3 regions of the Bacillus nitroreducens genome follow, and region 1 is predicted to be linked to each of the others. Evidence: a T-box and tRNA genes for the amino acid it is inferred to sense, from the RefSeq annotation. Region 1 holds a T-box; the other regions hold tRNA genes.
The links. The T-box of region 1 lies ahead of thrS (threonine--tRNA ligase). A T-box ahead of a tRNA ligase gene usually reads a tRNA of that ligase, here a tRNA-Thr.
Positions count from the first base shown of each region.

Region 2: it encodes a tRNA-Thr, which carries the amino acid that the T-box ahead of thrS (threonine--tRNA ligase) is inferred to sense. The anticodon was not compared.
Region 3: it encodes a tRNA-Thr, which carries the amino acid that the T-box ahead of thrS (threonine--tRNA ligase) is inferred to sense. The anticodon was not compared.

Region 1 is NZ_CAXHYI020000003.1:2,216,236-2,226,707, reverse strand. Features, by position in the region: gene ACWPVE_RS14665 (M42 family metallopeptidase) at 1-32, opposite strand, end outside; gene dut (dUTP diphosphatase) at 114-551, opposite strand; gene ACWPVE_RS14655 (sigma-w pathway protein ysdB) at 662-1,057, shown strand; gene ACWPVE_RS14650 (TVP38/TMEM64 family protein) at 1,073-1,654, opposite strand; gene ACWPVE_RS14645 (DUF1294 domain-containing protein) at 1,725-1,991, opposite strand; gene rplT (50S ribosomal protein L20) at 2,098-2,454, opposite strand; gene rpmI (50S ribosomal protein L35) at 2,493-2,693, opposite strand; gene infC (translation initiation factor IF-3) at 2,715-3,233, opposite strand; ribosomal protein L20 leader region at 3,299-3,436, opposite strand; gene thrS (threonine--tRNA ligase) at 3,564-5,495, opposite strand; T-box leader at 5,664-5,912, opposite strand; gene ytxC (putative sporulation protein YtxC) at 5,990-6,841, opposite strand; gene dnaI (primosomal protein DnaI) at 7,148-8,077, opposite strand; gene ACWPVE_RS14610 (replication initiation and membrane attachment family protein) at 8,101-9,498, opposite strand; gene nrdR (transcriptional regulator NrdR) at 9,643-10,101, opposite strand; gene ACWPVE_RS14600 (cytosolic protein) at 10,385-10,472, opposite strand, start outside.
Region 2 is NZ_CAXHYI020000003.1:864,584-875,055, reverse strand. Features, by position in the region: rRNA gene ACWPVE_RS08110 (16S ribosomal RNA) at 1-1,363, shown strand, start outside; rRNA gene ACWPVE_RS08105 (23S ribosomal RNA) at 1,813-4,744, shown strand; rRNA gene rrf (5S ribosomal RNA) at 4,842-4,957, shown strand; tRNA gene ACWPVE_RS08095 (tRNA-Asn) at 4,964-5,038, shown strand; tRNA gene ACWPVE_RS08090 (tRNA-Thr) at 5,041-5,113, shown strand; tRNA gene ACWPVE_RS08085 (tRNA-Glu) at 5,137-5,211, shown strand; tRNA gene ACWPVE_RS08080 (tRNA-Val) at 5,246-5,321, shown strand; tRNA gene ACWPVE_RS08075 (tRNA-Thr) at 5,338-5,413, shown strand; tRNA gene ACWPVE_RS08070 (tRNA-Tyr) at 5,430-5,514, shown strand; tRNA gene ACWPVE_RS08065 (tRNA-Gln) at 5,671-5,745, shown strand; tRNA gene ACWPVE_RS08060 (tRNA-Lys) at 5,917-5,989, shown strand; tRNA gene ACWPVE_RS08055 (tRNA-Gly) at 5,996-6,070, shown strand; tRNA gene ACWPVE_RS08050 (tRNA-Ala) at 6,094-6,169, shown strand; gene rocF (arginase) at 6,559-7,461, shown strand; gene sigW (RNA polymerase sigma factor SigW) at 7,639-8,202, shown strand; gene ACWPVE_RS08035 (zf-HC2 domain-containing protein) at 8,215-8,847, shown strand; gene cdaA (diadenylate cyclase CdaA) at 8,989-9,810, shown strand; gene ACWPVE_RS08025 (CdaR family protein) at 9,803-10,472, shown strand, end outside.
Region 3 is NZ_CAXHYI020000003.1:2,050,260-2,060,731, reverse strand. Features, by position in the region: gene ACWPVE_RS13890 (isochorismate synthase) at 1-166, opposite strand, end outside; gene ACWPVE_RS13885 (1,4-dihydroxy-2-naphthoate polyprenyltransferase) at 535-1,470, shown strand; gene ACWPVE_RS13880 (TraR/DksA C4-type zinc finger protein) at 1,606-2,361, shown strand; gene ACWPVE_RS13875 (TIGR00266 family protein) at 2,491-3,288, shown strand; gene ACWPVE_RS13870 (hypothetical protein) at 3,337-3,510, shown strand; tRNA gene ACWPVE_RS13865 (tRNA-Glu) at 3,689-3,760, opposite strand; tRNA gene ACWPVE_RS13860 (tRNA-Ser) at 3,787-3,877, opposite strand; tRNA gene ACWPVE_RS13855 (tRNA-Asn) at 3,883-3,957, opposite strand; tRNA gene ACWPVE_RS13850 (tRNA-Ile) at 3,966-4,042, opposite strand; tRNA gene ACWPVE_RS13845 (tRNA-Gly) at 4,053-4,126, opposite strand; tRNA gene ACWPVE_RS13840 (tRNA-His) at 4,138-4,213, opposite strand; tRNA gene ACWPVE_RS13835 (tRNA-Phe) at 4,240-4,312, opposite strand; tRNA gene ACWPVE_RS13830 (tRNA-Asp) at 4,321-4,396, opposite strand; tRNA gene ACWPVE_RS13825 (tRNA-Met) at 4,600-4,676, opposite strand; tRNA gene ACWPVE_RS13820 (tRNA-Ser) at 4,848-4,940, opposite strand; tRNA gene ACWPVE_RS13815 (tRNA-Ile) at 4,960-5,036, opposite strand; tRNA gene ACWPVE_RS13810 (tRNA-Met) at 5,054-5,130, opposite strand; tRNA gene ACWPVE_RS13805 (tRNA-Ala) at 5,159-5,234, opposite strand; tRNA gene ACWPVE_RS13800 (tRNA-Pro) at 5,251-5,327, opposite strand; tRNA gene ACWPVE_RS13795 (tRNA-Arg) at 5,331-5,407, opposite strand; tRNA gene ACWPVE_RS13790 (tRNA-Leu) at 5,422-5,510, opposite strand; tRNA gene ACWPVE_RS13785 (tRNA-Gly) at 5,529-5,603, opposite strand; tRNA gene ACWPVE_RS13780 (tRNA-Leu) at 5,608-5,688, opposite strand; tRNA gene ACWPVE_RS13775 (tRNA-Lys) at 5,703-5,778, opposite strand; tRNA gene ACWPVE_RS13770 (tRNA-Thr) at 5,783-5,858, opposite strand; tRNA gene ACWPVE_RS13765 (tRNA-Val) at 5,873-5,948, opposite strand; rRNA gene rrf (5S ribosomal RNA) at 5,958-6,073, opposite strand; rRNA gene ACWPVE_RS13755 (23S ribosomal RNA) at 6,215-9,146, opposite strand; rRNA gene ACWPVE_RS13750 (16S ribosomal RNA) at 9,474-10,472, opposite strand, start outside.

The DNA of each region.
Region 1 (10,472 bases):
AGCATCGTTAATGTTTCATCAAGCTTTGTCATTATTACATCACCTAACTTTCGTTAATTTAACGATTTCATTATACAGAAAATATTGGTAATCGAGCAATGATAGGTGATCTTTTATTTTACTCCACTAGATCCAAACCCACCTTCTCCTCTTTCGGACCTTGTGATTTCATCAACCTGATGCAAATTCACCTGTGCAACCGGGGCTATCACCATCTGTGCGATTCTCATATGCTTTTCCACTATGAAGTCCTGTTTGCCGTGATTGATTAAGATAACACCAATTTCTCCACGGTATCCCTCGTCAATCGTTCCCGGGCTATTCAATACGGTTACGGAATGCTTGAGTGCTAGTCCACTTCTTGGTCTGACTTGTGCTTCTGTTCCAGGTGGCAGTTCCATTTTAATTCCTGTTTTGATCATTTGCGCCTCACCAGGTTTAATCTTTTTTTCTTCGGCAGAAAATAAATCTAATCCAGCATCACCAGGGTTCGCTTGTAATGGGAGTCTTGCATCTTCATTTATCAACATGATCTTTACGTTAAATGTCATGTAATCTCGACCTCCTTCGAAAGAAATTATAACAAATAACAAAAAACTTGAAACCTTTTCCGTATGTAAATCGTATATGTTGGCATATTGAGAATGGAGGGAGTCCTCTTATGTTTGTCCTACTTATTCGTTTTGTACTAATACTTCTCATTATTTTCCTACTATATCGGATTTTTAAGTATGTTTTGAATCCAAAGAGGAAACTTGAACTTGCTCATGAAAAAGGTGAATTCTTCTGGTACGATGATCAAGAAAATGTCCATAAAAATTTTTTATTAACGTACAAAGGTGTATTATTCGAAGGGGAAAAATATTTAGGAACAACTCAAAAATCATTTGAGATTGTGTCCATTTTTATTTGGGCCAAAAAAGACAATCTTAAGGGATTAACATTGACAGATTTTCAATACATTGAACGTCGAATTAATGAAATTTATCCACATGCAAAAATTGATTGGAAAAGTCCGATTAAGGAACTTATTAGAGAAAACAGTCGTGAACGCTAATTCACGACTGTTTTTTCATTGATAGGATTTACTTGGTTTAAAAAATTCATGCCACTTGATAATCACCTGTTTTTCTCTGAGTAAATAGAATAAGAGAGTGAGTGCTAGGAGAATTGTGAGTATAACAGTTGTAGAAAATTCACGGATAAATTGACCGAAAACAGTGTAAAGAAGAGCAACTGGGATATTTGAATAGAAGGAGCCTTTGGCATATTCGCGAAAATTTCTCGAAACATCCATGAGACATAAGGATAATAGATGAAAATTAATAAAAGGAATAAGTCGTAAAATAGCAATTTGCCCAATGGTAAAATTCACTTTGTCACCCAACCACTTTAGTTTGAGTGTGTTAATTTTTTTTGCTAGTTTGGGGACTTGCCTATATAAAAAATAAAAAACAATGCTGAGCGTGGTTAAGCCTAGTAATGAATAGATTGTTCCAAAAACAGATCCAAATAAAATCCCCCCAACGATACATATGACAGGTACAGGTATGAATAGGACGGGCCGGATAAGATGTAACGCAATAAATATAATGGGGGCGAGTAGTCCAGTGGATTCCATCAAAACAAACAGAAGTGTCATTGTTTCATCCAATCGTCCGACTCACCTCATTTCTAGTGTGCTAATTCAAGTGCTATTTAAGCATATACAATCGTACAAGTAGTTATGACAAGTTCATGTAAATATATAAGTAGAGTGCAATTGTAAGGACGGAAAGAGCTGGAAGGAGGATGACAAATTGCCTATGTTTCGTCTTATGGCGGAATTGCTTCATTCCTAAAGTAACTCCTAAGGCACCACCTAAAACGGATGCTATCCAAATGTGTTTTTCTGAGATTCGCCATTTGTTTCTTCTTGCTCTATTTTTGTCGACATACATGAGTAAAAATCCATAAAGATTTAAACTTAAGTAGATTATGAGAATTATCATTCTAGTACCACCTTCGTCTAAACTAAATTCTGTTCTATACCAGACATGTTGTAAAAATAAAAAAGGTTACTCTCATTTTACAATGGGAGTAACCTTTTACCTAAACTTATTTTAGGTTGTTTTTTGCAACTGTTGCTAATTCTGCAAATGCTTTTTCATCGCTAACAGCTAGGTCAGCAAGCATTTTACGGTTTACTTCGATACCAGCAACTTTAAGACCGTGCATTAAACGGCTGTATGAAAGACCGTTTTGACGAGCAGCAGCATTGATACGAGTAATCCATAGCTTACGGAAGTCGCGTTTCTTTTGACGACGGTCACGGTAAGCATACATTAATGATTTCATTACTTGTTGGTTTGCTACTTTATATAAAGTGTGTTTTGAACCGAAATAACCTTTAGCTAATTTTAATACCTTTTTACGACGTTTGCGTGTAACTGTTCCGCCTTTTACTCTTGGCATTTTGTTTCCCTCCTAGAATCTATATCAATCGATCACGATTATTTAATGTTGTCTAACATATGACGAATACGTTTGAAATCGCCTTTGCTTACTAATGAAGCTTTACGAAGCTTACGCTTTTGCTTTTGAGTTTTATTTCCAAATAAGTGACTTGTATATGCATTTGAACGTTTAAGTTTTCCAGATCCTGTTTTCTTAAAACGCTTTGCACTACCACGGTGTGTTTTCATTTTTGGCATAGGGAGTTCCTCCTCGATTTATTACTTTTCAGTTTTTGGTGCTAGTACTAAAAACATACTTCTTCCATCCATTTTTGGATGTGATTCAATTGTTGCAACTTCTGCACAAGCTGCAGAAAAGCGATTTAAAACACGTTGACCGATTTCTTTATGTGTAATCGCACGACCTTTAAAGCGAATTGATGCTTTAACTTTGTCGCCCTTTTCAAGGAATTTGATCGCGTTGCGAAGCTTAGTGTTAAAATCATGCTCATCAATTGTTGGACTAAGTCTAACTTCCTTGATGTTAATAACCTTTTGGTTTTTACGAGCTTCTTTTTCCCTCTTCTGTTGCTCAAAACGATACTTACCGTAGTCCATAATACGACATACAGGTGGTTTCGCATTTGGCGCAACCATTACAAGGTCCAGATTTGCTCGAGCAGCAATTTCTAATGCTTCATTTTTAGATTTAATTCCTAGTTGATCACCATTTTGACCAATCAAACGAACTTCACGGGCACGGATGCCTTCGTTTACCATCATGTCTTTGCTAATAATTAGCCACCTCCAAGGTTTTTTAAAGAATTGCCTCGTTTGAAATCTTGCGCATATTACAGATTAGAGACAAACAAAAAGTGTGGATGTATACACACCCACACTATTACAATTCATCATTTCAACATTAATGATTAATGAACGTAAAACCTACCAACTGCAATTTGCGTCAATCAGGTGAGAAGCGGGTGCTTCTACTTTCTCAAACAAGTATTCAATTACCTATAAAAGTATAACATCTATGATGATAACTGTCAAACGGTGCAACTAGAATAACACAACGAGGTTTATTCTAGCATGCACAGTTATCTTTGACAAGCTTTTTTTAGTTTTTTACTTTTTTACTTCCTGCAGGATGTTTGCAAGGAATGTATCAAATGCATGAGTCTCTGATTTTTGTTGGCCATATCTACGGACGTTTACAGCATTCTCCTCAATTTCATTATCCCCTACTACAAGCATATATGGTACTTTTTGCATCTGTGCTTCACGGATTTTATATCCGATTTTTTCATCGCGGTCATCAATTTCCACACGTAATCCTTCGGCTTGAAGTTTTTCTTGAACACTCTTCGCATAGTCTAAATGCGCATCTGGTGATACAGGAATTACTTGGACTTGGACTGGTGCTAACCAAGTTGGGAATGCGCCTTTGTATTCTTCAATTAGATAAGCTACAAAGCGTTCCATAGTGGATACAACACCACGGTGAATCACGACAGGACGATGTTGTTTTCCATCCTCACCAATATACGTTAGGTCGAAGCGTTCAGGTAATAAGAAATCAAGTTGAACAGTTGATAGTGTCTCATCTTTTCCAAGTGCTGTACGAACTTGAACGTCTAACTTAGGACCATAGAATGCCGCTTCACCTTCTGCCTCGAAATAATCAAGGCCAAGGTCATCCATTGCCGCTTTTAACATCGATTGCGCTTTTTCCCACATTGCATCATCATCGAAATATTTTTCAGTATCAGCAGGATCACGATAAGAAAGACGGAAGCTGAAATCTTTGATATCAAAGTCTTTGTACACTTCTAATATCAGATTTACAACGCGTTTGAACTCTTCTTGAATTTGGTCAGGTCGTACAAAGATGTGCGCATCGTTAAGAGTCATACCTCGAACACGTTGTAGTCCAGATAACGCTCCACTCATCTCATAACGGTGCATAGTTCCCAATTCTGCAATTCGAATTGGAAGTTTTCGATAGCTGTGGATTCCATTTTTATAAATCATCATGTGATGCGGGCAGTTCATTGGTCGCAATACAAGCTCTTCATTATCCATTTCCATTACAGGAAACATATCTTCTTGGTAATGATCCCAGTGTCCTGAAGTTTTATATAGATCAACATTTGCAAGTACAGGTGTATACACATGGTCATAACCAAGTCTTACTTCCTTATCCACAATATAGCGTTCAATAATGCGACGAATTGTAGCACCTTTTGGAAGCCAAAGTGGTAAACCTTGACCTACTTTTTGAGAATTTGTAAACAAGCTTAGTTCTTTACCTAACTTACGATGATCACGTTCTTTAGCTTCTTCTAGTAAACGAAGATATTCATCTAGGTCAGCCTTTTTGAAAAATGCAGTCCCATAAATACGTTGAAGCATCTTATTATCGCTATCGCCTCTCCAGTAAGCTCCAGCAATGCTCAACAGCTTAAATTCTTTAATTTTTCCTGTTGAAGGAACATGAACTCCACGGCAAAGATCAAAGAATTCACCTTGTTCATAAATTGATAATGTTTCACCCTCAGGAATATCTTGAATTAATTCAAGCTTTAGTTCATCACCAATTTCCTCATAACGACGAATCGCTTCATCTCGTGTAACCTCAACACGGTGAATTTCAAGGTTCTCATTCACAATTTTCTTCATTTCTTTTTCAATAATTGGTAAATCTTCAGGTGTTAAAGATGTTTCCATATCAATATCATAATAGAAGCCATTTTCAATGACTGGACCTATTCCAAGCTTTACGTCTTTGTAAAGGCGTTTAATTGCTTGTGCCATTAAGTGAGCTGTACTATGTCGCATGATCTCTAATGCTGCATCCGTATCTTGGATAATAATAGCAATTTCACCATCTTCATGGATTTCAGTACGCAAATCAATTTCTTGACCATTGAATTTTCCAGCCATCGATTTTTTCTTCAGTCCTGGGCTGATTGAGCCTGCAATTTCTTCTGTTGTGATTCCTTTAGGAAACTCCTTCACTGCTCCGTCTGGGAATGTAATTTTTACTACCTCTGACATCAGTTTCAACTCCTTTAATTTTAAAGCTCTAGGCGCTAAAGCCTTTGACGACAAGCATAAGATGAGTGCTGCTAAGAAGGTACATCTTACCTTACGAAGCGATTAGTCAAGAGAGGCGATGGCGCCTGGAGCTAGATAAAAATAAAAATAAAAAATACCCGTCCCTAAAAAAGGGACGAGTATATGTATCGTGGTTCCACCCTTGTTCCCATGTCAAACATACAAAAAAGTACGTCTTGGCATGGCTCAAGAAAAAAATAACGGTTTTTTCCGTCAGTAATTACAACTTTGCATACAAAGCTTCACTACTGAAGTTTAGAGGTGGTAATCATATTATTCGTGTTAGAAAGCTTCCAGCCTAGGCTTCCTTCTCTGATAAACCGTAATAATTGATCGTGTCCTCATCATAACTTTTACACTATTTAAGTGAATATTGATAATATGTAGGTATTATAGTCCTATTTAAAAGTTAAATCAAGGCCACTTCACACATTTTATATGTTTTTTGCTTTTAGACGACGATTTTCAAATGATTTTTTAGTGTATATCGTAACATTTTCCAAAAAAATATTATGAATGGTCTGGACCATTCCATTATCAATTTGGTCAGTATATATTGAAATTGATTTAGGTGAAATAGAAACTAAAGGTGCTAATACCGCAGAATCAATATACATCGGTTGATGTAAAATTAATTTTCGATCAATATACTTAAATAACTCATCTCGCTTGATTTCTGTAAAATCTGGATTAAAAAAGTAAAATTGTTCATCGTGTAAAATATGTAATTCGTCAAGGAGTGGTTCACGGTTTTCCCGAAATTCACGTAATCCTTGAATAAATGTTTGATATTCCTGCTCCAGCTTATATTCATCTATAGCCGCTTCTACAACTTGCAATAACGCCTCATTATAGGAACGCATACGAAATTTAATAAACGACTCGAATGAAAATGAAATAGGTATCTCTAAAAAATCATGGAGTGCCTCCGCAATTAGTTGTTCGCGCGGAACAACATCCTGAACTGTTGGAATCTCAGGGTTACTCCCATCCATTAATGCCTTTGCAATCTCTAAAATTTGTTTTTTCTCCTCGTAATCCGTAAAGTAAAATATATTTTCAATGTAATCGAGGATCCAATCGTCCTCTCTATTTTTGATTATAAATTCAATCATCACTGGAATAATCACAACTTGAACTGCATATTGGATCTTTTCTGATATGTAGACAGACACCACATTCTCTTCTTCATGTTCAACCCGTATGTAATCTATAGAAAGAGCTTTTACTTTTTCTAGTAAGCCCTTAAACATTTTTTGTGCCTCTGTTGGTTCTCTAAAATGCATTTCAATCAAGCTAGTCCCCCCCTAATAACCAATACCATTACCCTGTTACATGTATATGGTAAGTGGGACAACTTTAGAATATAAAAAATGACTATCTCAGTTATGAGATAGTCATTTTTATAGGAAACACTCGTAAGATTTACTTTCCCAGACTGTCTTGAAAACGCTTGTCAGACAAGGCGCGCTCGCCGATCGAAGACGCGAATAGAAGTTGCCTTCATGAGCGGACGAGTGAGGCTAGTAACGAAGTGTGCGAGCGTTTGTCAACAGTCTGGGACTTTCTCAGTTATGAGATAGTCATTTTTATTAGTATCGTCTGTTCTTTCCTGTGAGTTCAACTGGTTTTGCTAAATATCTGATTCGCTCCATAATCCGAAGAGCTTTCATTTTTTCCTCTTCTCCACGTTGTGTATAGGTGAGATGATGTTCAAGACCTTTGAAATCAAAGTTGGATGTGAAAAAGGTAGGTAAGTTTTCCAGCATACGATATTGAAGAATACTTCCGAGTATCTCATCTCTCACCCAACTTGACATAGCTTCAGCACCAATGTCATCAAGCATTAATACTGGAACTTCTTTTACTGCGTCAATTTTAGAATTGAGAGATTGATCTTGCATAGAGCCCTTTATTTCCCTTATAAATTCCGGAACATACACAAGCATCGATGCCACTTTTTTGCGAGCTAGTCCATTCGCTACTGCCCCTAAAAAATAGGTTTTACCAATACCAAAAGACCCATGTAGATATAATCCTTGCATTCGTTTACCAGGTTCGTAATTATCTAGAAATTCTTGTATTAATAAAATGGCATCTGAACGCCCTTCATCAAATTCAAGAGACTCAAGGGAAGCTTCTAGAATATCTTTTGGAATATACATGCTTTTAATTAATGATTTATATTTAATCCGCTCGTCATGCATAACCTTTTTCGGACATCTTTCATATCTCAAATCGATTGTACTTCCTTTAAGTTCAAGCTGTGGATGATAACCCTGCAACATATTTTTACATGTTTCTAGACTCTCACATTTATTACATTCTTTACTCTGATTAATGTACTCGTACAATTTTACAAGATTTCGATTAATCATATCACTTGTAATTTGATCTTGATGGCTATTAATAAAGTCCCTTATGTCTGTATGATTTAATACTTCATGTTTAATTTTTTCATAGCGTTGCTGAAAATCAGACGGATTCGAAAGTCTTCTTAAAGAATCTTGGATTGGTTTCATATAAATCACCCCCTATTAGGAAATTATGATTTCTGCTGATTTTTTTTCAATCTTTCCTCAAATAAGCGCTTCTTTTCCTCAAACGAAGGATCTTGCATTTTCTTCTTTTTTGGGGTTTCTTGTTTTGTACCTTCGTCATCTTGCTTTAACCAATCTGGTAATAATTCTTTGCGGATTGGTTGTCTTTTATTTTTGTTGGATTTCTTATCAGCGTTCCAATTATGCTTCTTGGCAGTTTCCATTGCTTCTTTTACTGTTTTAATATTTAATCTCGCCCAGTTGCTTGCAATGGTTTCAATATAAGACCTTGTAAGCCTCATGTCTGATTTTAACATGACATAATACAACAGTACATTTACAACACCTGGAAGAAGATTTTGTTTGAACATTATTTCTTCCACAATTTTCAATTCCGATACAGATGGCTGTGCACCACCAGATACATCGATTAAAAACTCTTTTGGAGAGATTCTTTCAAGCTTTTGTATCAATTCTTCTTCCTTTGTTTGTGGTACTTTATTTGTCATTGTCTGATTTGACAACGGTTGAATTCTTTCTGACAAACTAGGTAGTTCATTACCTGTTTCAAATTGATACCAGTCTCTTGACGCTTTTCTCAGTTGTTCGATGTCGACTTTTTCATTTGGATCAAGGGCACTCATGACAATTCCTTGCATGTCAATCGGATTGATTCCATATAGAAAGGATAGTTTTATAATCGCTTCTTTCACTTTAGGTGTAATGGATTGTTTCGGTATCATGACATCTGAAATGCCTGCAAAAAACAAATCAAAATCAAAGCTTTCATTTTCAATAACTAATTTTTTATCCTGACTTCGGTCCATGAAATCTGTATTATCTTCCTGTTCAAGATTATTTTTCATTTCATCACTTATAGTAGAAATCATTTGCGAAACATTTACAGAAGCAAATACCTCGTTAAATGTCTTAGTAATCGGTTTATACGTATCTAAATCCGGATTTTGATCCGAAAAGAATTGCTTCAGTTTAAAAAACTTTGTTTTTCCAAGCCGGTTATATAAGTAAACATTAAGAACTCCATCGGTAAAAAAAGCTCTTGGTGAAAGAGGTGCTTGCAATTCGTAAATAAAGCTTCTAGAATCATCGCTAGACTTTACAAATGTTTTTAATAAACCAATCCCCTCAAGCTTTAATCGTTCTCGATAAATATCTTCAAGGTTCGTTTGGAGTAGTGCCATTAATGTATAATGGGTACTCTCCTCCCCCCATAGCCGGTTTTGCTCCAATTCGCTCCATAGAGTCATATATAGACTGAAGGCTTTCATTCCAATTAGAGGTTGGTAAAGCAAAGACACAATTTTCCGGTCATAATCATGCAATAGGTCCGCAGCATGCACGATATAGCGATCGACTGGTACGATTTCCTTCCAATGCTCCATTTCATCAAGGCCTTCCATTTCATTATAGAGATTGTTCAAAAATCGGGCCGAAAAAGACGCATGTGTCAATTCGGTCCTTTTCACCCTCTACTTTGAACACACATTTATCGTTTAAAAAAGAGCTTAAAAATGTATCTAAGCCCTTTAACGTTCCCTTTTAATCAATTCTTTTAATTCATCTATAAATACATTGATATCTTTAAATTGTCGATAAACAGATGCAAAACGTACGTAAGCCACTTCATCCACTTTAGCAAGATGATTCATTACATACTCACCGATAATATCGCTTTTCACTTCTGCAATCCCTTGACTGCGTAATTCTTTTTCAACTTCTAGTGTAATATCTTCCAATTGTTTCAAGGAAACTGGTCGTTTTTCGCAAGCCTTAATAAGCCCACGTAGCATCTTTTCTCTGCTGAATTCTTCCCGTGTCCCTTCTTTTTTAACCACGATTAACGGGATTTCTTCCACTTTTTCAAATGTAGTGAAACGATATTGGCATTTTTCACATTCTCGCCTTCTTCGAATTGATCGACTATCATCAACAGGACGCGAATCCAGCACTCTCGTTCCATTATGTTGACAAGTAGGGCATCTCATTTGTTACAACTCCCTTCTTAGGAGAATCAAATACACCTTGGCGAATATGGCTCAGATTTTTAAAAAACATACATCATAAATTCTCTTAAAAATCTGAAGTATCCTCCTGAGGTATTATCATTATTTGGCATAGACTTAAATGTATACAAAGACTTTACTTCTTTTATTACGATAATCTCACCATATATACAGAAAGACTCCTGCTGAATAAAGTTTATGTATTTATCTTATAAGAAAGATTTTTTCAGGACAAGGAGTTTCCCCTCATTAATTAAGCTTTCATTTATTTACGATTTACGAGTGGAAGTTCCTTATCTAATTGTTCATATAATTTCAAAACGACTTTTCGACTGTAGCCAAAGTCGATTGGA
Region 2 (10,472 bases), 1.4 Mb from region 1:
ACCACATGGTCTTATATTAAAAGATGGCTTCTCGCTATCACTTACGGATGGGCCCGCGGCGCATTAGCTAGTTGGTGAGGTAACGGCTCACCAAGGCAACGATGCGTAGCCGACCTGAGAGGGTGATCGGCCACACTGGGACTGAGACACGGCCCAGACTCCTACGGGAGGCAGCAGTAGGGAATCTTCCGCAATGGACGAAAGTCTGACGGAGCAACGCCGCGTGAGCGAAGAAGGTCTTCGGATCGTAAAGCTCTGTTGTTAGGGAAGAACAAGTATCGTTCGAATAGGGCGGTACCTTGACGGTACCTAACCAGAAAGCCACGGCTAACTACGTGCCAGCAGCCGCGGTAATACGTAGGTGGCAAGCGTTATCCGGAATTATTGGGCGTAAAGCGCGCGCAGGCGGTCCTTTAAGTCTGATGTGAAAGCCCACGGCTCAACCGTGGAGGGTCATTGGAAACTGGGGGACTTGAGTGCAGAAGAGGAGAGCGGAATTCCACGTGTAGCGGTGAAATGCGTAGAGATGTGGAGGAACACCAGTGGCGAAGGCGGCTCTCTGGTCTGTAACTGACGCTGAGGCGCGAAAGCGTGGGGAGCGAACAGGATTAGATACCCTGGTAGTCCACGCCGTAAACGATGAGTGCTAAGTGTTAGAGGGTTTCCGCCCTTTAGTGCTGAAGTCAACGCATTAAGCACTCCGCCTGGGGAGTACGGTCGCAAGACTGAAACTCAAAGGAATTGACGGGGGCCCGCACAAGCGGTGGAGCATGTGGTTTAATTCGAAGCAACGCGAAGAACCTTACCAGGTCTTGACATCCTCTGACACTCCTAGAGATAGGACGTTCCCTTCGGGGACAGAGTGACAGGTGGTGCATGGTTGTCGTCAGCTCGTGTCGTGAGATGTTGGGTTAAGTCCCGCAACGAGCGCAACCCTTGATCTTAGTTGCCAGCATTCAGTTGGGCACTCTAAGGTGACTGCCGGTGACAAACCGGAGGAAGGTGGGGATGACGTCAAATCATCATGCCCCTTATGACCTGGGCTACACACGTGCTACAATGGATGGTACAAAGGGCAGCGAAACCGCGAGGTTAAGCCAATCCCATAAAACCATTCTCAGTTCGGATTGCAGGCTGCAACTCGCCTGCATGAAGCCGGAATCGCTAGTAATCGCGGATCAGCATGCCGCGGTGAATACGTTCCCGGGCCTTGTACACACCGCCCGTCACACCACGAGAGTTTGTAACACCCGAAGTCGGTGGGGTAACCGTAAGGAGCCAGCCGCCTAAGGTGGGACAGATGATTGGGGTGAAGTCGTAACAAGGTAGCCGTATCGGAAGGTGCGGCTGGATCACCTCCTTTCTAAGGAAAAAGTCGAAAAGCGAAGGTGACTGTTCAGCCTCGACAAGTGCTGGAACTTCTGAAGGAAAAGTCAGCAGACTTTGACAGAAGAAGTGAAGCAACCTCGAGAGGCTAGGAACCGTAGCTAGACAATAGAAGTTCTACGAACTTCATAAAAAGACGTTTTGTATTGTGGTCAGTTTTGAGAGTGCTTTTTCTCTCAAAGGTCGATTTTTGCCTTTCGCAAAAATCAATTGCGCTTGCGTCTGCAAGATTAGTCAATGATGATTAATTCCTCAGCGCAAAGCTGCATGGAGACTATTCACTGATGTAAATTACGATGTGATTGAAGTCAGTAGCTTCGTTCCTTGAAAACTAGATAACGTAACAAAACATTCATTGAAGTAAAGTTCTTTAAACTTATAGGCGCATGAGAAGCGAAGAAATTTGAAGCTTATCGAAGCCGAACAGGTTAAGTTATAAAGGGCGCACGGTGGATGCCTTGGCACTAGGAGCCGATGAAGGACGGTACTAACACCGATATGCTTCGGGGAGCTGTAAGTAAGCATTGATCCGAAGATTTCCGAATGGGGAAACCCACTGCTCGTAATGGGGCAGTATCCTTACCTGAATTCATAGGGTAAGCGAAGGTAGACCTGGGGAACTGAAACATCTAAGTACCCAGAGGAAGAGAAAGCAAACGCGATTTCCTGAGTAGCGGCGAGCGAAACGGAAGATAGCCCAAACCAAGAGGCTTGCCTCTTGGGGTTGTAGGACACTCTATACGGAGTTACAAAAGAGCGAAGTAGACGAAGCGACCTGGAAAGGTCCGTCAGAGAAGGTAACAACCCTGTAGTCGAAACTTCGTTCTCTCTTGAGTGGATCCTGAGTACGGCGGGACACGTGAAATCCCGTCGGAAGCTGGGAGGACCATCTCCCAAGGCTAAATACTCCCTAGTGACCGATAGTGAACCAGTACCGTGAGGGAAAGGTGAAAAGCACCCCGGGAGGGGAGTGAAATAGAACCTGAAACCGTGTGCCTACAAGTAGTCAAAGCACATTCATGTGTGATGGCGTGCCTTTTGTAGAATGAACCGGCGAGTTACGATTACGTGCAAGGTTAAGTCGGAGAGACGGAGCCGCAGCGAAAGCGAGTCTGAATAGGGCGAATGAGTACGTGGTCGTAGACCCGAAACCAGGTGATCTACCCATGTCCAGGGTGAAGTTCAGGTAACACTGAATGGAGGCCCGAACCCACGTACGTTGAAAAGTGCGGGGATGAGGTGTGGGTAGCGGAGAAATTCCAATCGAACTTGGAGATAGCTGGTTCTCTCCGAAATAGCTTTAGGGCTAGCCTCGAGTATAGAGTCTTGGAGGTAGAGCACTGATTGGACTAGGGGCCCTCATCGGGTTACCGAATTCAGTCAAACTCCGAATGCCAAAGACTTGATTCTCGGGAGTCAGACTGCGAGTGATAAGATCCGTAGTCAAGAGGGAAACAGCCCAGACCACCAGCTAAGGTCCCAAAGTATACGTTAAGTGGAAAAGGATGTGGAGTTGCTTAGACAACCAGGATGTTGGCTTAGAAGCAGCCACCATTTAAAGAGTGCGTAATAGCTCACTGGTCGAGTGACTCTGCGCCGAAAATGTACCGGGGCTAAACGTATCACCGAAGCTGTGGATTGTTCTTACGAACAATGGTAGGAGAGCGTTCTAAGTGCAGCGAAGTCAGACCGTGAGGACTGGTGGAGCGCTTAGAAGTGAGAATGCCGGTATGAGTAGCGAAAGAGGGGTGAGAATCCCCTCCACCGAATGCCTAAGGTTTCCTGAGGAAGGCTCGTCCGCTCAGGGTTAGTCGGGACCTAAGCCGAGGCTGAAAAGCGTAGGCGATGGACAACAGGTTGATATTCCTGTACCACCTCTTTACCGTTTGAGCGATGGAGGGACGCAGGAGGATAGGGTAAGCGCACTGTTGGATATGTGCGTCCAAGCAGTTAGACTGGTAAGTAGGCAAATCCGCTTACCGTAAGGTTGAGCTGTGATGGCGAGGGAAATATAGTACCGAAGTTCCTGATTCCACACTGCCAAGAAAAGCTTCTAGCGAGGTAAATGGTGCCCGTACCGCAAACCGACACAGGTAGGCGAGGAGAGAATCCTAAGGTGATCGAGAGAACTCTCGTTAAGGAACTCGGCAAAATGACCCCGTAACTTCGGGAGAAGGGGTGCTTTTTAGGGTGCATAGCCCTGAAAAGCCGCAGTGAATAGGCCCAGGCGACTGTTTAGCAAAAACACAGGTCTCTGCGAAGCCGCAAGGCGAAGTATAGGGGCTGACACCTGCCCGGTGCTGGAAGGTTAAGAGGAGGGGTTAGCGCAAGCGAAGCTCTGAATCGAAGCCCCAGTAAACGGCGGCCGTAACTATAACGGTCCTAAGGTAGCGAAATTCCTTGTCAGGTAAGTTCTGACCCGCACGAAAGGTGTAACGATCTGGGCACTGTCTCAACGAGAGACTCGGTGAAATTATAGTACCTGTGAAGATGCAGGTTACCCGCGACAGGACGGAAAGACCCCGTGGAGCTTTACTGCAACCTGATATTGAATTTTGGTACAGCTTGTACAGGATAGGTAGGAGCCTTGGAAGCCGGAGCGCTAGCTTCGGTGGAGGCGTCGGTGGGATACTACCCTGGCTGTATTGAAATTCTAACCCGAAGGCCTTATCGGCCTTGGAGACAGTGTCAGGTGGGCAGTTTGACTGGGGCGGTCGCCTCCTAAAGAGTAACGGAGGCGCCCAAAGGTTCCCTCAGAATGGTTGGAAATCATTCGTAGAGTGTAAAGGCACAAGGGAGCTTGACTGCGAGACCTACAAGTCGAGCAGGGACGAAAGTCGGGCTTAGTGATCCGGTGGTTCCGCATGGAAGGGCCATCGCTCAACGGATAAAAGCTACCCCGGGGATAACAGGCTTATCTCCCCCAAGAGTCCACATCGACGGGGAGGTTTGGCACCTCGATGTCGGCTCATCGCATCCTGGGGCTGTAGTCGGTCCCAAGGGTTGGGCTGTTCGCCCATTAAAGCGGTACGCGAGCTGGGTTCAGAACGTCGTGAGACAGTTCGGTCCCTATCCGTCGTGGGCGTAGGAAATTTGAGAGGAGCTGTCCTTAGTACGAGAGGACCGGGATGGACACACCGCTGGTGTACCAGTTGTCCTGCCAAGGGCATAGCTGGGTAGCTATGTGTGGAAGGGATAAGTGCTGAAAGCATCTAAGCATGAAGCCCCCCTCAAGATGAGATTTCCCATAGTGTTAAACTAGTAAGATCCCTCGAAGATGACGAGGTTGATAGGTCAGAGGTGGAAGCATGGTGACATGTGCAGCTGACTGATACTAATCGATCGAGGACTTAACCAAATAGAATTGCGAAGGCGACTGTATAGGAGCCGTAGCAAGACAAATGAATGAATGTGCGTACGTTATCTAGTTTTGAAGGAATGAATCCTTCTAATAGTTTAGTGACGATAGCGAAGAGGTCACACCCGTTCCCATACCGAACACGGAAGTTAAGCTCTTCAGCGCCGATGGTAGTTGGGGCATTGCCCCTGTGAGAGTAGGACGTCGCTAAGCTTTTATTCCGCAGTAGCTCAGTGGTAGAGCTATCGGCTGTTAACCGATCGGTCGTAGGTTCGAATCCTACCTGCGGAGCCATTGCTTCCATAGCTCAGCTGGTAGAGCACTTCCATGGTAAGGAAGAGGTCAGCGGTTCGAGCCCGCTTGGAAGCTTAAAAAAGAGACTTTATATTATTGGCCCGTTGGTCAAGCGGTTAAGACACCGCCCTTTCACGGCGGTAACACGGGTTCGAATCCCGTACGGGTCACCATTAATGTTAGTAGCATTAGCACATCTTGTGCGTCGGAGGATTAGCTCAGCTGGGAGAGCACCTGCCTTACAAGCAGGGGGTCGGCGGTTCGAGCCCGTCATCCTCCACCATTTTAAACCTAATAATGCCGGTGTAGCTCAGTTGGTAGAGCAACTGACTTGTAATCAGTAGGTCGTGGGTTCGACTCCTATCGCCGGCACCATTTTAAATTTAATGATGGAGGGGTAGCGAAGTGGCTAAACGCGGCGGACTGTAAATCCGCTCCCTCAGGGTTCGGCGGTTCGAATCCGTCCCCCTCCACCATTTCTATAAGATAATAGGCCATTATTCTTTCTTTGGATTTAATCAAAAGGATGAAGCAGGCTATTTTTTTGGAAATTATTCAACAATTTTACTTATCAACTAACTCATAATTTGTTCGTTATATGTGCAAAATAAAAGAGTAATTGATTACATTGATGGGCTATAGCCAAGTGGTAAGGCAACGGACTTTGACTCCGTCATTCGTAGGTTCGAATCCTGCTAGCCCAGCCATTTTCATAATAGTTTCGTTTGAGCCATTAGCTCAGTTGGTAGAGCACGAAAGAGTATGCTTCGGAGCACATTCTTCAGCGTACCAATCGAGTTGCTACTTGCGTAAACTTTCTGAGATTGGGACGTCGTAGTTTAATTTGTTATCTAAATTTATCTGCATAATACTTATACGAGCCATTAGCTCAGTTGGTAGAGCATCTGACTTTTAATCAGAGGGTCGAAGGTTCGAGTCCTTCATGGCTCATCTCATGCGGAAGTAGTTCAGTGGTAGAACACCACCTTGCCAAGGTGGGGGTCGCGGGTTCGAATCCCGTCTTCCGCTCCATGAACTACTTCTTTTTCTATTTGGGGGCCTTAGCTCAGCTGGGAGAGCGCCTGCCTTGCACGCAGGAGGTCAGCGGTTCGATCCCGCTAGGCTCCACCAAATTCCATAAAATTCACAATAAACCATAGAGGTTTATTTTTTTTTTGCAAAAATTACATGTTTGATCAAGCGGTTAAATTTTTTTATATTCCTAACAGAATCTTATCTATACACTATAATTATTCAAAGGTTAAAAGCCATTTCAGCTAAGATGATGTTTTACCTTATTTAAGACACATTTTATCTAGAGGTGCGTTTTCATATAGGTTAACGGGTATAAATACTTTTTATAAGATGAAAGCGATGTTAGGAATCATTCATTAAACTCCTTCACTGTTTCAATTGATTCCTTCTATACATTGCATATATATACATGTTTTTGTCGAGTTGAGTCATTCTATAAAAAGTAGGAAAATAGGGATATATGGGAGAAGGAGGTTCATTTATTTATGAAGAAGGATATTTCGATTATTGGGGTTCCAATGGACTTAGGTCAGATGCGTAGAGGCGTTGACATGGGACCCAGTGCTATCCGTTATGCGGGTGTTGTAGAGCGTTTAGAGCGCCTTAAATATAATATAGATGATTTAGGAGATATTGAGATAACACGTCCTACTCGTGAGGAAGTAGCAAAGGATGAAAATTTAAAGAACCTCGAGAAAGTATCTGAAGCGAATGAAAAACTTGCGGCTACAGTTGACAAGGTTATTCAAAATGGAAGATTTCCACTTGTCCTAGGTGGTGACCACAGTATTGCAATTGGTTCGCTTGCTGGAATTGCAAAACATTATCAAAATCTAGGGGTTATCTGGTATGATGCTCACGGTGATTTGAACACAGCCGAAACATCACCTTCAGGAAATATACACGGAATGCCTCTAGCAGCTAGTCTTGGACTCGGTCATAAACGATTAACAGATATCGCAGGATATAGTCCAAAAATCAAACCGGAAAATATTGTTCTTATTGGGGCAAGAGCCCTTGATGAAGGTGAAAAGGAATTAATTAAACAGCTTGGAATTAAGGTCTATACCATGCATGAAATCGATCGACTAGGTATGACTAAGGTTATGGAAGAAACAATAGCATATTTGAAAGAAAAAACTGATGGGGTCCATTTATCATTGGATTTAGATGGACTGGATCCACATGATGCTCCAGGAGTTGGAACTCCAGTACTTGGAGGTATTAATTACAGAGAAAGTCACTTAGCTATGGAAATGTTAGAGGAATCCAAATTGATTACTTCAGCTGAATTTGTAGAGGTGAATCCGATATTAGATGACAAAAATAAAACAGCTTCCGTCGCAGTGGCTTTAATGGGTTCTCTATTTGGAGAAAAGCTTTTATAATAACAATACAGTATCTCAGTAAAAGAGATACTGTCTTTTTTTAAATAATGTGTAAATGTTTGATTTCCATTCACATAAACCATCCAAAATTTGTTAAAATGAAAGTTATGGAGAAAATGAAACCTTTTTGAAGGTCATTCGTAAATAATGATACCCGCAATGAGCGGAGGTAGCAAAATGGAGACAATCATAAAAAACAGAATTAGGCAGATTAAAAATGGAGATCAGAGTGCATTTGCAGAGATTGTAGAGTTCTACAAAGACAAGGTTTTTCAGATAAGTTATCGTATGCTGGGAAATCGACATGAGGCAGAAGATATTGCACAAGAGGCCTTTATTCGTGCATATGTTAATATTCATAGCTATGATATGAATAAAAAATTTTCAACATGGTTGTATCGTATTGCGACGAATCTGTCAATTGACCGCATACGAAAGAAAAAACCTGATTACTACCTTGATGCAGAAATTGCAGGCTCTGATGGACTAACTATGTATTCACAAGTCGCTGCAGATGCCGCATTACCAGAGGACGAGCTTGAGACAATGGAACTTCAAGAACAAATTCAAGCGGAAATTTTGAAGCTTCCTGAAAAGTATCGTTCCGTCATTGTTTTAAAATACATCGAGGAGTTTTCGCTTAAAGAAATTGGTGAAATTCTTGACCTGCCTATTGGCACAGTGAAAACAAGAATCCACAGAGGCCGAGAAGCTTTACGAAACCAGCTTCGACATGTATAGGGGTGAGAAAAAATGAACTGTTCAGAAAAAGACATAACAGAACTTATGCACAATTACCTGGATGAGGACATTTCTGAAGAGGAAGAGAAGGTACTGCGTGAGCATTTGCAAACATGCGAATCATGCCAGCAACATTTTCATGAATTAAAGAAGACCATTGCGTTGGTACAAAGTACTTCTCACATTTCTGCACCTAGTGATTTCACATTAAAAGTCATGCAAAATTTACCGAAGGAAAAACGTACTGTAAGCTTTAGACGATGGTTTAGAGAGCATCCGATGCTAACGGCGGCCTCACTCTTCCTTGTACTAATGGCAGGAAGTCTCTTTTCAGTTTGGAGTGAAAGTGATGAATTCTCAGTATCCAAACAGCCGAACTTAATAGTTGAAAACAATACTGTAATTGTCCCAGAAGGTGAAACAATATCTGGAGACGTCGTTGTGAGAAACGGAAAGATTGTGATTGAGGGAGCTGTAGATGGAAATGTCACTGTCATTAATGGTGAAAAGTATATGGCAGCAGCTGGAAATGTGACAGGTGAAATAAAAGAAGTCAATCAAATATTTGAATGGCTTTGGTATCATATGAAAAAAATAGGAACAGACGTTATTCATGTATTTGATCATGAAGATGAAGAAAAATAGACCATCGAACACGATGGTCTATTTTATTCTAGAAAATTAAGCTTATCCTCCTACCAATTTGTACTTGGTGTAGGAATGATATATGATATAATATTATGGCCAACTATGTGTTTTGGATTATTTCATAGAGGAAGTGTGAGAATGTCATTTAATGAACTCCCTTTATTAGGTTACCTCGGCATTTTTCTAGATGTTCTCCTTGTCTGGTATGTGATATATAAATTATTGACCCTCATACGCGGAACGAAAGCGGTTCAGTTACTGAAGGGTATCATTGTTATCGTGTTTATCAGGCTTTTAAGCAGCCTGTTAGAATTACATACATTGTTTTGGTTAGTCGACCAAGTAATGGATTGGGGATTCTTAGCGATTATCGTGATCTTCCAACCTGAATTGCGAAGGGCATTGGAACAACTTGGTCGTGGGAAAATATTTTCAAGAGGCGGTACAGATGAAGATGACCAACAGGCCAATTTAGTTGAAGCCATAACAAAAGCGACTGATTATATGGCAAAGCGTCGAATCGGTGCACTTATTTCAATTGAGCGGCAAACAGGAATGGGGGATTATGTCGAAACAGGAATCCCACTACATTCAGCGATTTCATCTGAATTATTAATTAATATCTTTATCCCAAATACACCTTTACATGATGGTGCTGTGATTATCCAAAAAAACCAGGTAGCAGCTGCAGCTTGTTATTTACCACTTTCGGAGAGTCCATTTATCTCAAAAGAATTGGGAACACGTCACCGAGCAGCACTTGGGATTAGTGAGGTAACAGACAGCATAACCATTATTGTTTCAGAGGAAACAGGAAGTGTGTCAATAACAAAGAACGGAGAACTTCACCGTGATTTGAAACCAGACGCATTTCGTGATTTATTAAATCAAGAACTAGTGATAGCCGAACGCAATACCTCTCATCCACTATGGCAATGGAGGGGGAAAAAGAATGGATAGATTAATGGATAACCGTTGGGTCACACGGATTATTGCATTGTTACTTGCATTACTTTTATTTGCGTCTGTTAGTTTTGAAAATCAGCCTGCATCAAAGAGTCCTGCAGGTATACCATTGTTTTCCAATTACTCAGAAACATTAACGGAGATTCCTGTCAATACATACTATGATGATCAAAATCTAGTTGTATCTGGAGTCCCTCAATATGTGAATGTAACAATTGAAGGTCCATCTGGCGTTACAAAACGGGAAGGGCTACAAAAGGAAATTGAAGTCTATGCAGACCTTACACAGTTAACTGTCGGTACTCATAAGGTGAAATTGCAATATCGAAATATCTCTGAAAAAATAAAAGTTAAAATTGATCCTGCTGAAATCACTGTGGTCATTCAGGAAAAAGTAACAAAAGAATTCCCTGTTGAAGTTGACTTTGTTAACCGTGACCAAGTAGAAGAAGGATATACAATTGAACAACCAGTGGTGTCACCTCGAGTTGTCAAAATTACTGGTGCACTAGAAGAGATAGAAAGAATCGCTATGGTAAAAGCGGTTGTTGATCTAAAAGGTGTAACCGAAACCTTTACACAGGAATCACGGGTAGCTGTCTACGATCGAAATCAAAATGTATTGTCGGTAGCTGTGGAACCGAGTGTTGTTGAAA
Region 3 (10,472 bases), 170 kb from region 1:
AATAACTCCTTGTTGTAAAAGGTTCTTTTTTCCCCGCAGCAAAGAACAATAGGGGGTCTATGTTCTTCATTTCTTTTACCTGACTCACAAGTACAGGCTTAGAAATTTCCTTTGAACGGATCAAACCTTTCTCTATGTATTCTCTCAAACCCTTTTGTTGTATCATTACCAACTTTATCCCCCCGAAATATATTCCATCTTAATTTATCCTAAACGTAATCGCTATTTATAGTATACCATTTATACGAATGTTACCTTTAAAAAATACTCACTTAATTATTGTTATATAATTTAGTCATAATTAGAATTTATAAATTACAACGAATAGTAGTTACCAAACTTGATTCTACCACACCTACCTGTTCCATGACCACTTTCATCCTATTATTATATATCAAGGGATTTATCGGTCTGATTATATCAAGACAATAGCTCAAGTATCACGGTATTGCTACTTTAAACCATTGACAGTATTTGTCCGATTCACTAAACTGTATTGTGGATATATATGAGTTGACATGAGAGGAGAAGTCTATGCAAACACAACTTCAGTCAAATCAGAAGCTATCTGATAAGCCTACAAATAGCTTTCAGGTATGGTGGAGACTTATGCGACCTCACACACTTACTGCTTCTTTTGTTCCTGTTATTTTAGGTACAGTCCTTGCACTATCAGATACATCCATAAACATCGGCTTGTTCATTACGATGTTGCTTGCTTGTCTCCTTATTCAGGCAGCAACTAATATGTTTAATGAGTATTTTGATTTTAAGCGTGGGCTTGATACAGCAGAATCAGTAGGAATTGGTGGGACTATTGTTCGTGATGGGGTAAAGCCAAAAGTAATTTTAAACTTAGCCTTTCTTTTCTTTGGGATTGCCACACTACTAGGTGTTTATATCTGCCTAAATAGTAGCTGGTGGTTAGCACTTGTTGGAACGATTTGTATGACGGTAGGCTATTTATACACAGGTGGCCCACTTCCTATTTCATCTACACCATTTGGAGAGCTAGCAGCTGGTTTCTTTATGGGCATGATTATTATTTTAATATCTTATTTCATCCAAACTGGTACTGTTTCAACAACAAGTGTATTAATCTCAATTCCAATTATGATTCTTGTTGGAGCCATTAATATGTCCAACAATATTCGTGATCTAGATGGAGATAAAAAGAATGGACGTAGAACATTACCCATTTTATTAGGAAAAAGCAATTCGATAAAATTTTTAGCAGCTTTGTTTATTATTTCCTATCTTTGGATTATAGTTCTAGCAGGAATGGGCATTGCCTCTTTCTGGTGCTTCCTTGTATTCCTAAGTGCACCTAAAGCTATTCAAGCTGTAACTGGCTTCATAGGAAAAACGGAGCCAATTCAAATGATGCCTGCCATGAAAGCAACAGCCCAAACTAATACCTTCTTTGGATTTTTATTATCCATTGGAATCTTTATCGGATATTACTTTTAAAAAACACGATTTTAATCGTGTTTTTTCTTTTTGTCTCGACCATACAAGCACATTTTTACATTAATGATTTTCGTGTTTATGTAAATAATACATAACAAGATTCGTTACGAAAACATCGTGGAAGGAGTGCTTTTCATGTTATCAAATAAGCAATTATCAACCTTCCGTTCACAGTTGATAAACGCAAAAAAAGAAGTTGAAGAGCAATTAAGGGATAGCGATCATTTTGACCTAGAACGCGGACATTTACATGGCTCAGTTGGAGAATTGTCCTCTTACGACAATCATCCAGGTGATGAAGGAACAGAGTTATATGAACGTGAAAAGGACATTGCATTAAATGAGCATATCGAAAAAGAGCTAGAAGATATTAATTATGCCCTACAGGCAATCGAAGAAGGCACATACGGTAAATGTGAAAAATGTGGAAAAGACATTTCTGTTGATCGTCTTCAAGCTATTCCAACAACAACGTATTGTGTTGAGCATAGCCCTACCCAAGTAGTATCACATAATAGACCTATTGAAGAAGGCGTGTTGATTCCGCCATTTGAAAAATTTGTTCATGAAGATGAAAATGTATCTTTTGATGCAGAGGACTCTTGGCAGGATGTTGCAAAATACGGAACTTCTGAATCCCCTTCAGACCTTGTAGATCCAGTTGATAGCTATAACGAAGTATTCATGGATTCCGAAGAAAATGTGGGATATGTTGAGGATTACGAAAATTTTGTGGCGACTGATATCGAAGGAAAAGAAATAATGATCTATCCTAATAGCCAACATGAGAGGTATGAAGAGGCACTCGATGAAGAAGGAATTATGACAATGTTCGGTGATCTCCCACCGTATGAAAAGGAACCATATACAAAGGACGAGGCCGAGGATTGAGTAAGAAAGCAGTGGTTAAATCCACTGCTTTTCATGTTTTTATGTAAAACAAATTTAATTTAAAGGAAAATAATAATCAATGACGAACTGTTACTTTATATTTAATTTTATATCGAAAGGAAGAAATAAATGAATGCTCATGAAATTGAATACAAACTTTATGGAGATGACATGCAATTTGTAGAAATCGAGTTAGATCCAGATGAAAGTGTAATTGCAGAAGCTGGGGCGATGATGATGATGGAAGATGGAATCTCGATGGAGACCATATTCGGTGATGGCTCAGATTCTGAAAGCGGAGGACTTATAGGAAAACTGTTTGGTGCAGGGAAAAGAGTCTTAACAGGAGAAAGCCTTTTTATGACTGTTTTTACAAATAGGCAAATGGGTAAAAAACACGTTTCGTTTGCAGCTCCCTACCCTGGGAAAATCATCCCTGTGGATTTAAGCATGCTTGGTGGAAAAGTAGTTTGTCAAAAAGATGCTTTTCTCTGTGCAGCAAAAGGCGTATCAGTTGGAATTGACTTTCAACGCAAATTAGGTACTGGCTTCTTCGGTGGTGAGGGATTCATTATGCAAAAACTTGAAGGAGATGGACTAGCTTTTTTACATGCAGGTGGGACCATTCATAGAAAAGAACTGCAACCAGGAGAATTACTTCGTATAGACACAGGCTGTTTAGTCGGAATGACAAAAGATGTAAATTATAATATCGAGTATGTTGGTAAAATAAAAACAGCCTTTTTTGGTGGAGAAGGGTTATTCTACGCAACCGTCAGAGGGCCTGGAACAGTTTGGGTTCAGTCACTGCCCTTCAGCCGTCTTGCAGACCGAATCTTTGCTAGTGCACCTAAAAATGGAGGAAACACTGGTGAAGGTAGCATACTAGGTGGAATTGGTAATTTATTAAACGGTGATAACAGATAGAATAATTACGGTCATATCTGGGAGGATAATAAGTGGAGGTGGGAAAAGGTGAAACGTAAAGATGAAGTAAAGAGCAACCCCGTTGTTCCACTATTTGATGCACCTGATGATAAAATACTTGCATTTGATATGTTTCGTGGTGTCTCACCAGGACTCTTTTCCGATGTTGATCTAGATAATCCTGGGAAAAAAATTGAAGATGATATCATTAGCCAAGACTAAAACACCTTTACGGGTGTTTTTCTTTTGGAACAAAGTGTAGTTGAATACGTTCTCACAGTTTATTTGAAGTCATTCTACTATTGGTTTTATTTACACTTGGACCGTGAGAATACGATCTTAAATGTTTCAAGTAAAATGCAAATAAAAAAGCGCCATGAGGAAACCTCATAACGCTTGATGACCCGTACGGGATTCGAACCCGTGTTACCGCCGTGAAAGGGCGGTGTCTTAACCGCTTGACCAACGGGCCATAATATTCATCTATATAAAGTATCATGGCGGAGAAGGAGGGATTTGAACCCTCGCGCCGCTTACGCGACCTACACCCTTAGCAGGGGCGCCTCTTCAGCCACTTGAGTACTTCCCCAAAAATGGCTCCACAGGTAGGATTCGAACCTACGACCGATCGGTTAACAGCCGATAGCTCTACCACTGAGCTACTGTGGAATAATATATGGTGGGCCTAAATGGACTCGAACCATCGACCTCACGCTTATCAGGCGTGCGCTCTAACCAGCTGAGCTATAGGCCCATTTAATAATTGGAGCGGGTGATGAGAATCGAACTCACGACATCAGCTTGGAAGGCTGAGGTTTTACCATTAAACTACACCCGCATTTTGTCATATGGGGCGGCTGATGGGAATCGAACCCACGAATGTCGGAACCACAATCCGATGCGTTAACCACTTCGCCACAACCGCCATTAATCTTTATGGAATTAGTAAGGTGGCTCAGGACGGAATCGAACCGCCGACACAAGGATTTTCAGTCCTTTGCTCTACCGACTGAGCTACTGAGCCACTGCATATGGCGGTCCCGACCGGGATCGAACCGGCGATCTCCTGCGTGACAGGCAGGCATGTTAACCGCTACACCACGGGACCTTTTTTTCTTAATAAAAACTTTCAATACACAATACTTGTAATAACTGTCCCTTCCTCTACTAGCTTATTCGAGATGTTTTGTCCGTCGGGACAACTCGTAGCTTACTCGATGAAGTGTCGCTCGTCGCTACACCACGGGACCTTTTTTTCAGAAAGACAAATACTATTTTACGATAGTTTCTAGTAAGTGTCAAGAGTTTTTTTGGTTGCGGGGGCAGGATTTGAACCTACGACCTTCGGGTTATGAGCCCGACGAGCTACCAGACTGCTCCACCCCGCGATAATAGAAAATTATATAATACCTTGTTATGCGACTAGTTTATTATTTACTGTCCCTTCCTCTACTAGCTAATCAAGAAGCTATATCCGTCGGGACAACTCGTAGTTATTTCGATGATGCAACGCTCGTTGCTCCACCCCGCGCTAATAACAAACTATTTCAAAATAAATATGGCGGAGGAAGAGGGATTCGAACCCCCGCGGGCTTTAACACCCCTGTCGGTTTTCAAGACCGATCCCTTCAGCCGGACTTGGGTATTCCTCCACATATAAAAAGTTGTAACTGGTGGACCTTGTAGGACTCGAACCTACGACCGGACGGTTATGAGCCGTCTGCTCTAACCAGCTGAGCTAAAGGTCCTAGATATTTAATATTAATGGTAGCGGCGGAGGGGATCGAACCCCCGACCTCACGGGTATGAACCGTACGCTCTAGCCAGCTGAGCTACACCGCCATAAATAATTATACTTTTAAGAGTCTATTGGTGGAGCCTAGCGGGATCGAACCGCTGACCTCCTGCGTGCAAGGCAGGCGCTCTCCCAGCTGAGCTAAGGCCCCAAATGGATTATATTAATGGTCGGGAAGACAGGATTCGAACCTGCGACCCCTTGGTCCCAAACCAAGTGCTCTACCAAGCTGAGCTACTTCCCGTAATGGCGCGCCCGAAAGGAGTCGAACCCATAACCTTCTGATCCGTAGTCAGACGCTCTATCCAATTGAGCTACGGGCGCATTTACTATTAAAATGGTGCCGAGGACCGGAATCGAACCGGTACGGTAGTCACCTACCGCAGGATTTTAAGTCCTGTGCGTCTGCCAGTTCCGCCACCCCGGCAATTTAGTAAATAACTTCTGGAGCGGAAGACGGGATTCGAACCCGCGACCCCCACCTTGGCAAGGTGGTGTTCTACCACTGAACTACTTCCGCATAATGCGGGTGAAGGGACTCGAACCCCCACGTCAAAGACACTAGATCCTAAGTCTAGCGCGTCTGCCAATTCCGCCACACCCGCATATTTAAATAAAATGGTGAGCCATGAAGGATTCGAACCTTCGACCCTCTGATTAAAAGTCAGATGCTCTACCGACTGAGCTAATGGCTCTAAATGGTGCCGGCTAGAGGACTTGAACCCCCAACCTACTGATTACAAGTCAGTTGCTCTACCAATTGAGCTAAACCGGCACATTTAGGAATTATGGTGGAGGATGACGGGATCGAACCGCCGACCCCCTGCTTGTAAGGCAGGTGCTCTCCCAGCTGAGCTAATCCTCCATCTTTTCAACCTAGCAACGTCCTACTCTCACAGGGGCAATGCCCCAACTACCATCGGCGCTGAAGAACTTAACTTCCGTGTTCGGTATGGGAACGGGTGTGACCTCTTCGCTATCGTCACTAGATAAGATAAAGACAAGATATATTATACTATCTTCTCAAAAAAATGCAAGAAGAAATTTTCATTCCTTCAAAACTAGATAACGTACGCACATTCATTCATTTGTCTTGCTACGGCTCCTATACAGTCGCCTTCGCAATTCTATTTGGTTAAGTCCTCGATCGATTAGTATCAGTCAGCTGCACATGTCACCATGCTTCCACCTCTGACCTATCAACCTCGTCATCTTCGAGGGATCTTACTAGTTTAACACTATGGGAAATCTCATCTTGAGGGGGGCTTCATGCTTAGATGCTTTCAGCACTTATCCCTTCCACACATAGCTACCCAGCTATGCCCTTGGCAGGACAACTGGTACACCAGCGGTGTGTCCATCCCGGTCCTCTCGTACTAAGGACAGCTCCTCTCAAATTTCCTACGCCCACGACGGATAGGGACCGAACTGTCTCACGACGTTCTGAACCCAGCTCGCGTACCGCTTTAATGGGCGAACAGCCCAACCCTTGGGACCGACTACAGCCCCAGGATGCGATGAGCCGACATCGAGGTGCCAAACCTCCCCGTCGATGTGGACTCTTGGGGGAGATAAGCCTGTTATCCCCGGGGTAGCTTTTATCCGTTGAGCGATGGCCCTTCCATGCGGAACCACCGGATCACTAAGCCCGACTTTCGTCCCTGCTCGACTTGTAGGTCTCGCAGTCAAGCTCCCTTGTGCCTTTACACTCTACGAATGATTTCCAACCATTCTGAGGGAACCTTTGGGCGCCTCCGTTACTCTTTAGGAGGCGACCGCCCCAGTCAAACTGCCCACCTGACACTGTCTCCAAGGCCGATAAGGCCTTCGGGTTAGAATTTCAATACAGCCAGGGTAGTATCCCACCGACGCCTCCACCGAAGCTAGCGCTCCGGCTTCCAAGGCTCCTACCTATCCTGTACAAGCTGTACCAAAATTCAATATCAGGTTGCAGTAAAGCTCCACGGGGTCTTTCCGTCCTGTCGCGGGTAACCTGCATCTTCACAGGTACTATAATTTCACCGAGTCTCTCGTTGAGACAGTGCCCAGATCGTTACACCTTTCGTGCGGGTCAGAACTTACCTGACAAGGAATTTCGCTACCTTAGGACCGTTATAGTTACGGCCGCCGTTTACTGGGGCTTCGATTCAGAGCTTCGCTTGCGCTAACCCCTCCTCTTAACCTTCCAGCACCGGGCAGGTGTCAGCCCCTATACTTCGCCTTGCGGCTTCGCAGAGACCTGTGTTTTTGCTAAACAGTCGCCTGGGCCTATTCACTGCGGCTTTTCAGAGCTATGCACCCTAAAAAGCACCCCTTCTCCCGAAGTTACGGGGTCATTTTGCCGAGTTCCTTAACGAGAGTTCTCTCGATCACCTTAGGATTCTCTCCTCGCCTACCTGTGTCGGTTTGCGGTACGGGCACCATTTACCTCGCTAGAAGCTTTTCTTGGCAGTGTGGAATCAGGAACTTCGGTACTATATTTCCCTCGCCATCACAGCTCAACCTTACGGTAAGCGGATTTGCCTACTTACCAGTCTAACTGCTTGGACGCACATATCCAACAGTGCGCTTACCCTATCCTCCTGCGTCCCTCCATCGCTCAAACAGTAAAGAGGTGGTACAGGAATATCAACCTGTTGTCCATCGCCTACGCTTTTCAGCCTCGGCTTAGGTCCCGACTAACCCTGAGCGGACGAGCCTTCCTCAGGAAACCTTAGGCATTCGGTGGAGGGGATTCTCACCCCTCTTTCGCTACTCATACCGGCATTCTCACTTCTAAGCGCTCCACCAGTCCTCACGGTCTGACTTCGCTGCACTTAGAACGCTCTCCTACCATTGTTCGTAAGAACAATCCACAGCTTCGGTGATACGTTTAGCCCCGGTACATTTTCGGCGCAGAGTCACTCGACCAGTGAGCTATTACGCACTCTTTAAATGGTGGCTGCTTCTAAGCCAACATCCTGGTTGTCTAAGCAACTCCACATCCTTTTCCACTTAACGTATACTTTGGGACCTTAGCTGGTGGTCTGGGCTGTTTCCCTCTTGACTACGGATCTTATCACTCGCAGTCTGACTCCCGAGAATCAAGTCTTTGGCATTCGGAGTTTGACTGAATTCGGTAACCCGATGAGGGCCCCTAGTCCAATCAGTGCTCTACCTCCAAGACTCTATACTCGAGGCTAGCCCTAAAGCTATTTCGGAGAGAACCAGCTATCTCCAAGTTCGATTGGAATTTCTCCGCTACCCACACCTCATCCCCGCACTTTTCAACGTACGTGGGTTCGGGCCTCCATTCAGTGTTACCTGAACTTCACCCTGGACATGGGTAGATCACCTGGTTTCGGGTCTACGACCACGTACTCATTCGCCCTATTCAGACTCGCTTTCGCTGCGGCTCCGTCTCTTCGACTTAACCTTGCACGTAATCGTAACTCGCCGGTTCATTCTACAAAAGGCACGCCATCACACATTAATGTGCTTTGACTACTTGTAGGCACACGGTTTCAGGTTCTATTTCACTCCCCTCCCGGGGTGCTTTTCACCTTTCCCTCACGGTACTGGTTCACTATCGGTCACTAGGGAGTATTTAGCCTTGGGAGATGGTCCTCCCAGCTTCCGACGGGATTTCACGTGTCCCGCCGTACTCAGGATCCACTCAAGAGAGAACGAAGTTTCGACTACAGGGTTGTTACCTTCTCTGACGGACCTTTCCAGGTCGCTTCGTCTACTTCGCTCTTTTGTAACTCCGTATAGAGTGTCCTACAACCCCAAGAGGCAAGCCTCTTGGTTTGGGCTATCTTCCGTTTCGCTCGCCGCTACTCAGGAAATCGCGTTTGCTTTCTCTTCCTCTGGGTACTTAGATGTTTCAGTTCCCCAGGTCTACCTTCGCTTACCCTATGAATTCAGGTAAGGATACTGCCCCATTACGAGCAGTGGGTTTCCCCATTCGGAAATCTTCGGATCAATGCTTACTTACAGCTCCCCGAAGCATATCGGTGTTAGTACCGTCCTTCATCGGCTCCTAGTGCCTAGGCATCCACCGTGCGCCCTTTATAACTTAACCTGTTTGGCTTCGATAAGCTTCAAATTTCTTCGCTTCTCATGCGCCTATAAGTTTAAAGAACTTTACTTCAATGAATGTTTTGTTACGTTATCTAGTTTTCAAAGAACGAAGTTAATGACTTCAATCACATCGTGATTTACATCAGTGAATAGTCTTCATGCAGCATTGCGCTGAGTAGTTAATCATTATTAACTAATCTTGTAGACGCAAGCGCAATTGATTTTTGAGAAAGGCAAAAATCAACCTTTGAGAGAAAAAGCACTCTCAAAACTGACCACAATACAAAACGTCTTTTTTATGAAGTTCGTAGAACTTCAGTTCCCTTAGAAAGGAGGTGATCCAGCCGCACCTTCCGATACGGCTACCTTGTTACGACTTCACCCCAATCATCTGTCCCACCTTAGGCGGCTGGCTCCTTACGGTTACCCCACCGACTTCGGGTGTTACAAACTCTCGTGGTGTGACGGGCGGTGTGTACAAGGCCCGGGAACGTATTCACCGCGGCATGCTGATCCGCGATTACTAGCGATTCCGGCTTCATGCAGGCGAGTTGCAGCCTGCAATCCGAACTGAGAATGGTTTTATGGGATTGGCTTAACCTCGCGGTTTCGCTGCCCTTTGTACCATCCATTGTAGCACGTGTGTAGCCCAGGTCATAAGGGGCATGATGATTTGACGTCATCCCCACCTTCCTCCGGTTTGTCACCGGCAGTCACCTTAGAGTGCCCAACTGAATGCTGGCAACTAAGATCAAGGGTTGCGCTCGTTGCGGGACTTAACCCAACATCTCACGACACGAGCTGACGACAACCATGCACCACCTGTCACTCTGTCCCCGAAGGGAACGTCCTATCTCTAGGAGTGTCAGAGGATGTCAAGACCTGGTAAGGTTCTTCGCGTTGCTTCGAATTAAACCACATGCTCCACCGCTTGTGCGGGCCCCCGTCAATTCCTTTGAGTTTCAGTCTTGCGACCGTACTCCCCAGGCGGAGTGCTTAATGCGTTGACTTCAGCACTAAAGGGCGGAAACCCTCTAACACTTAGCACTCATCGTTTACGGCGTGGACTACCAGGGTATCTAATCCTGTTCGCTCCCCACGCTTTCGCGCCTCAGCGTCAGTTACAGACCAGAGAGCCGCCTTCGCCACTGGTGTTCCTCCACATCTCTACGCATTTCACCGCTACACGTGGAATTCCGCTCTCCTCTTCTGCACTCAAGTCCCCCAGTTTCCAATGACCCTCCACGGTTGAGCCGTGGGCTTTCACATCAGACTTAAAGGACCGCCTGCGCGCGCTTTACGCCCAATAATTCCGGATAACGCTTGC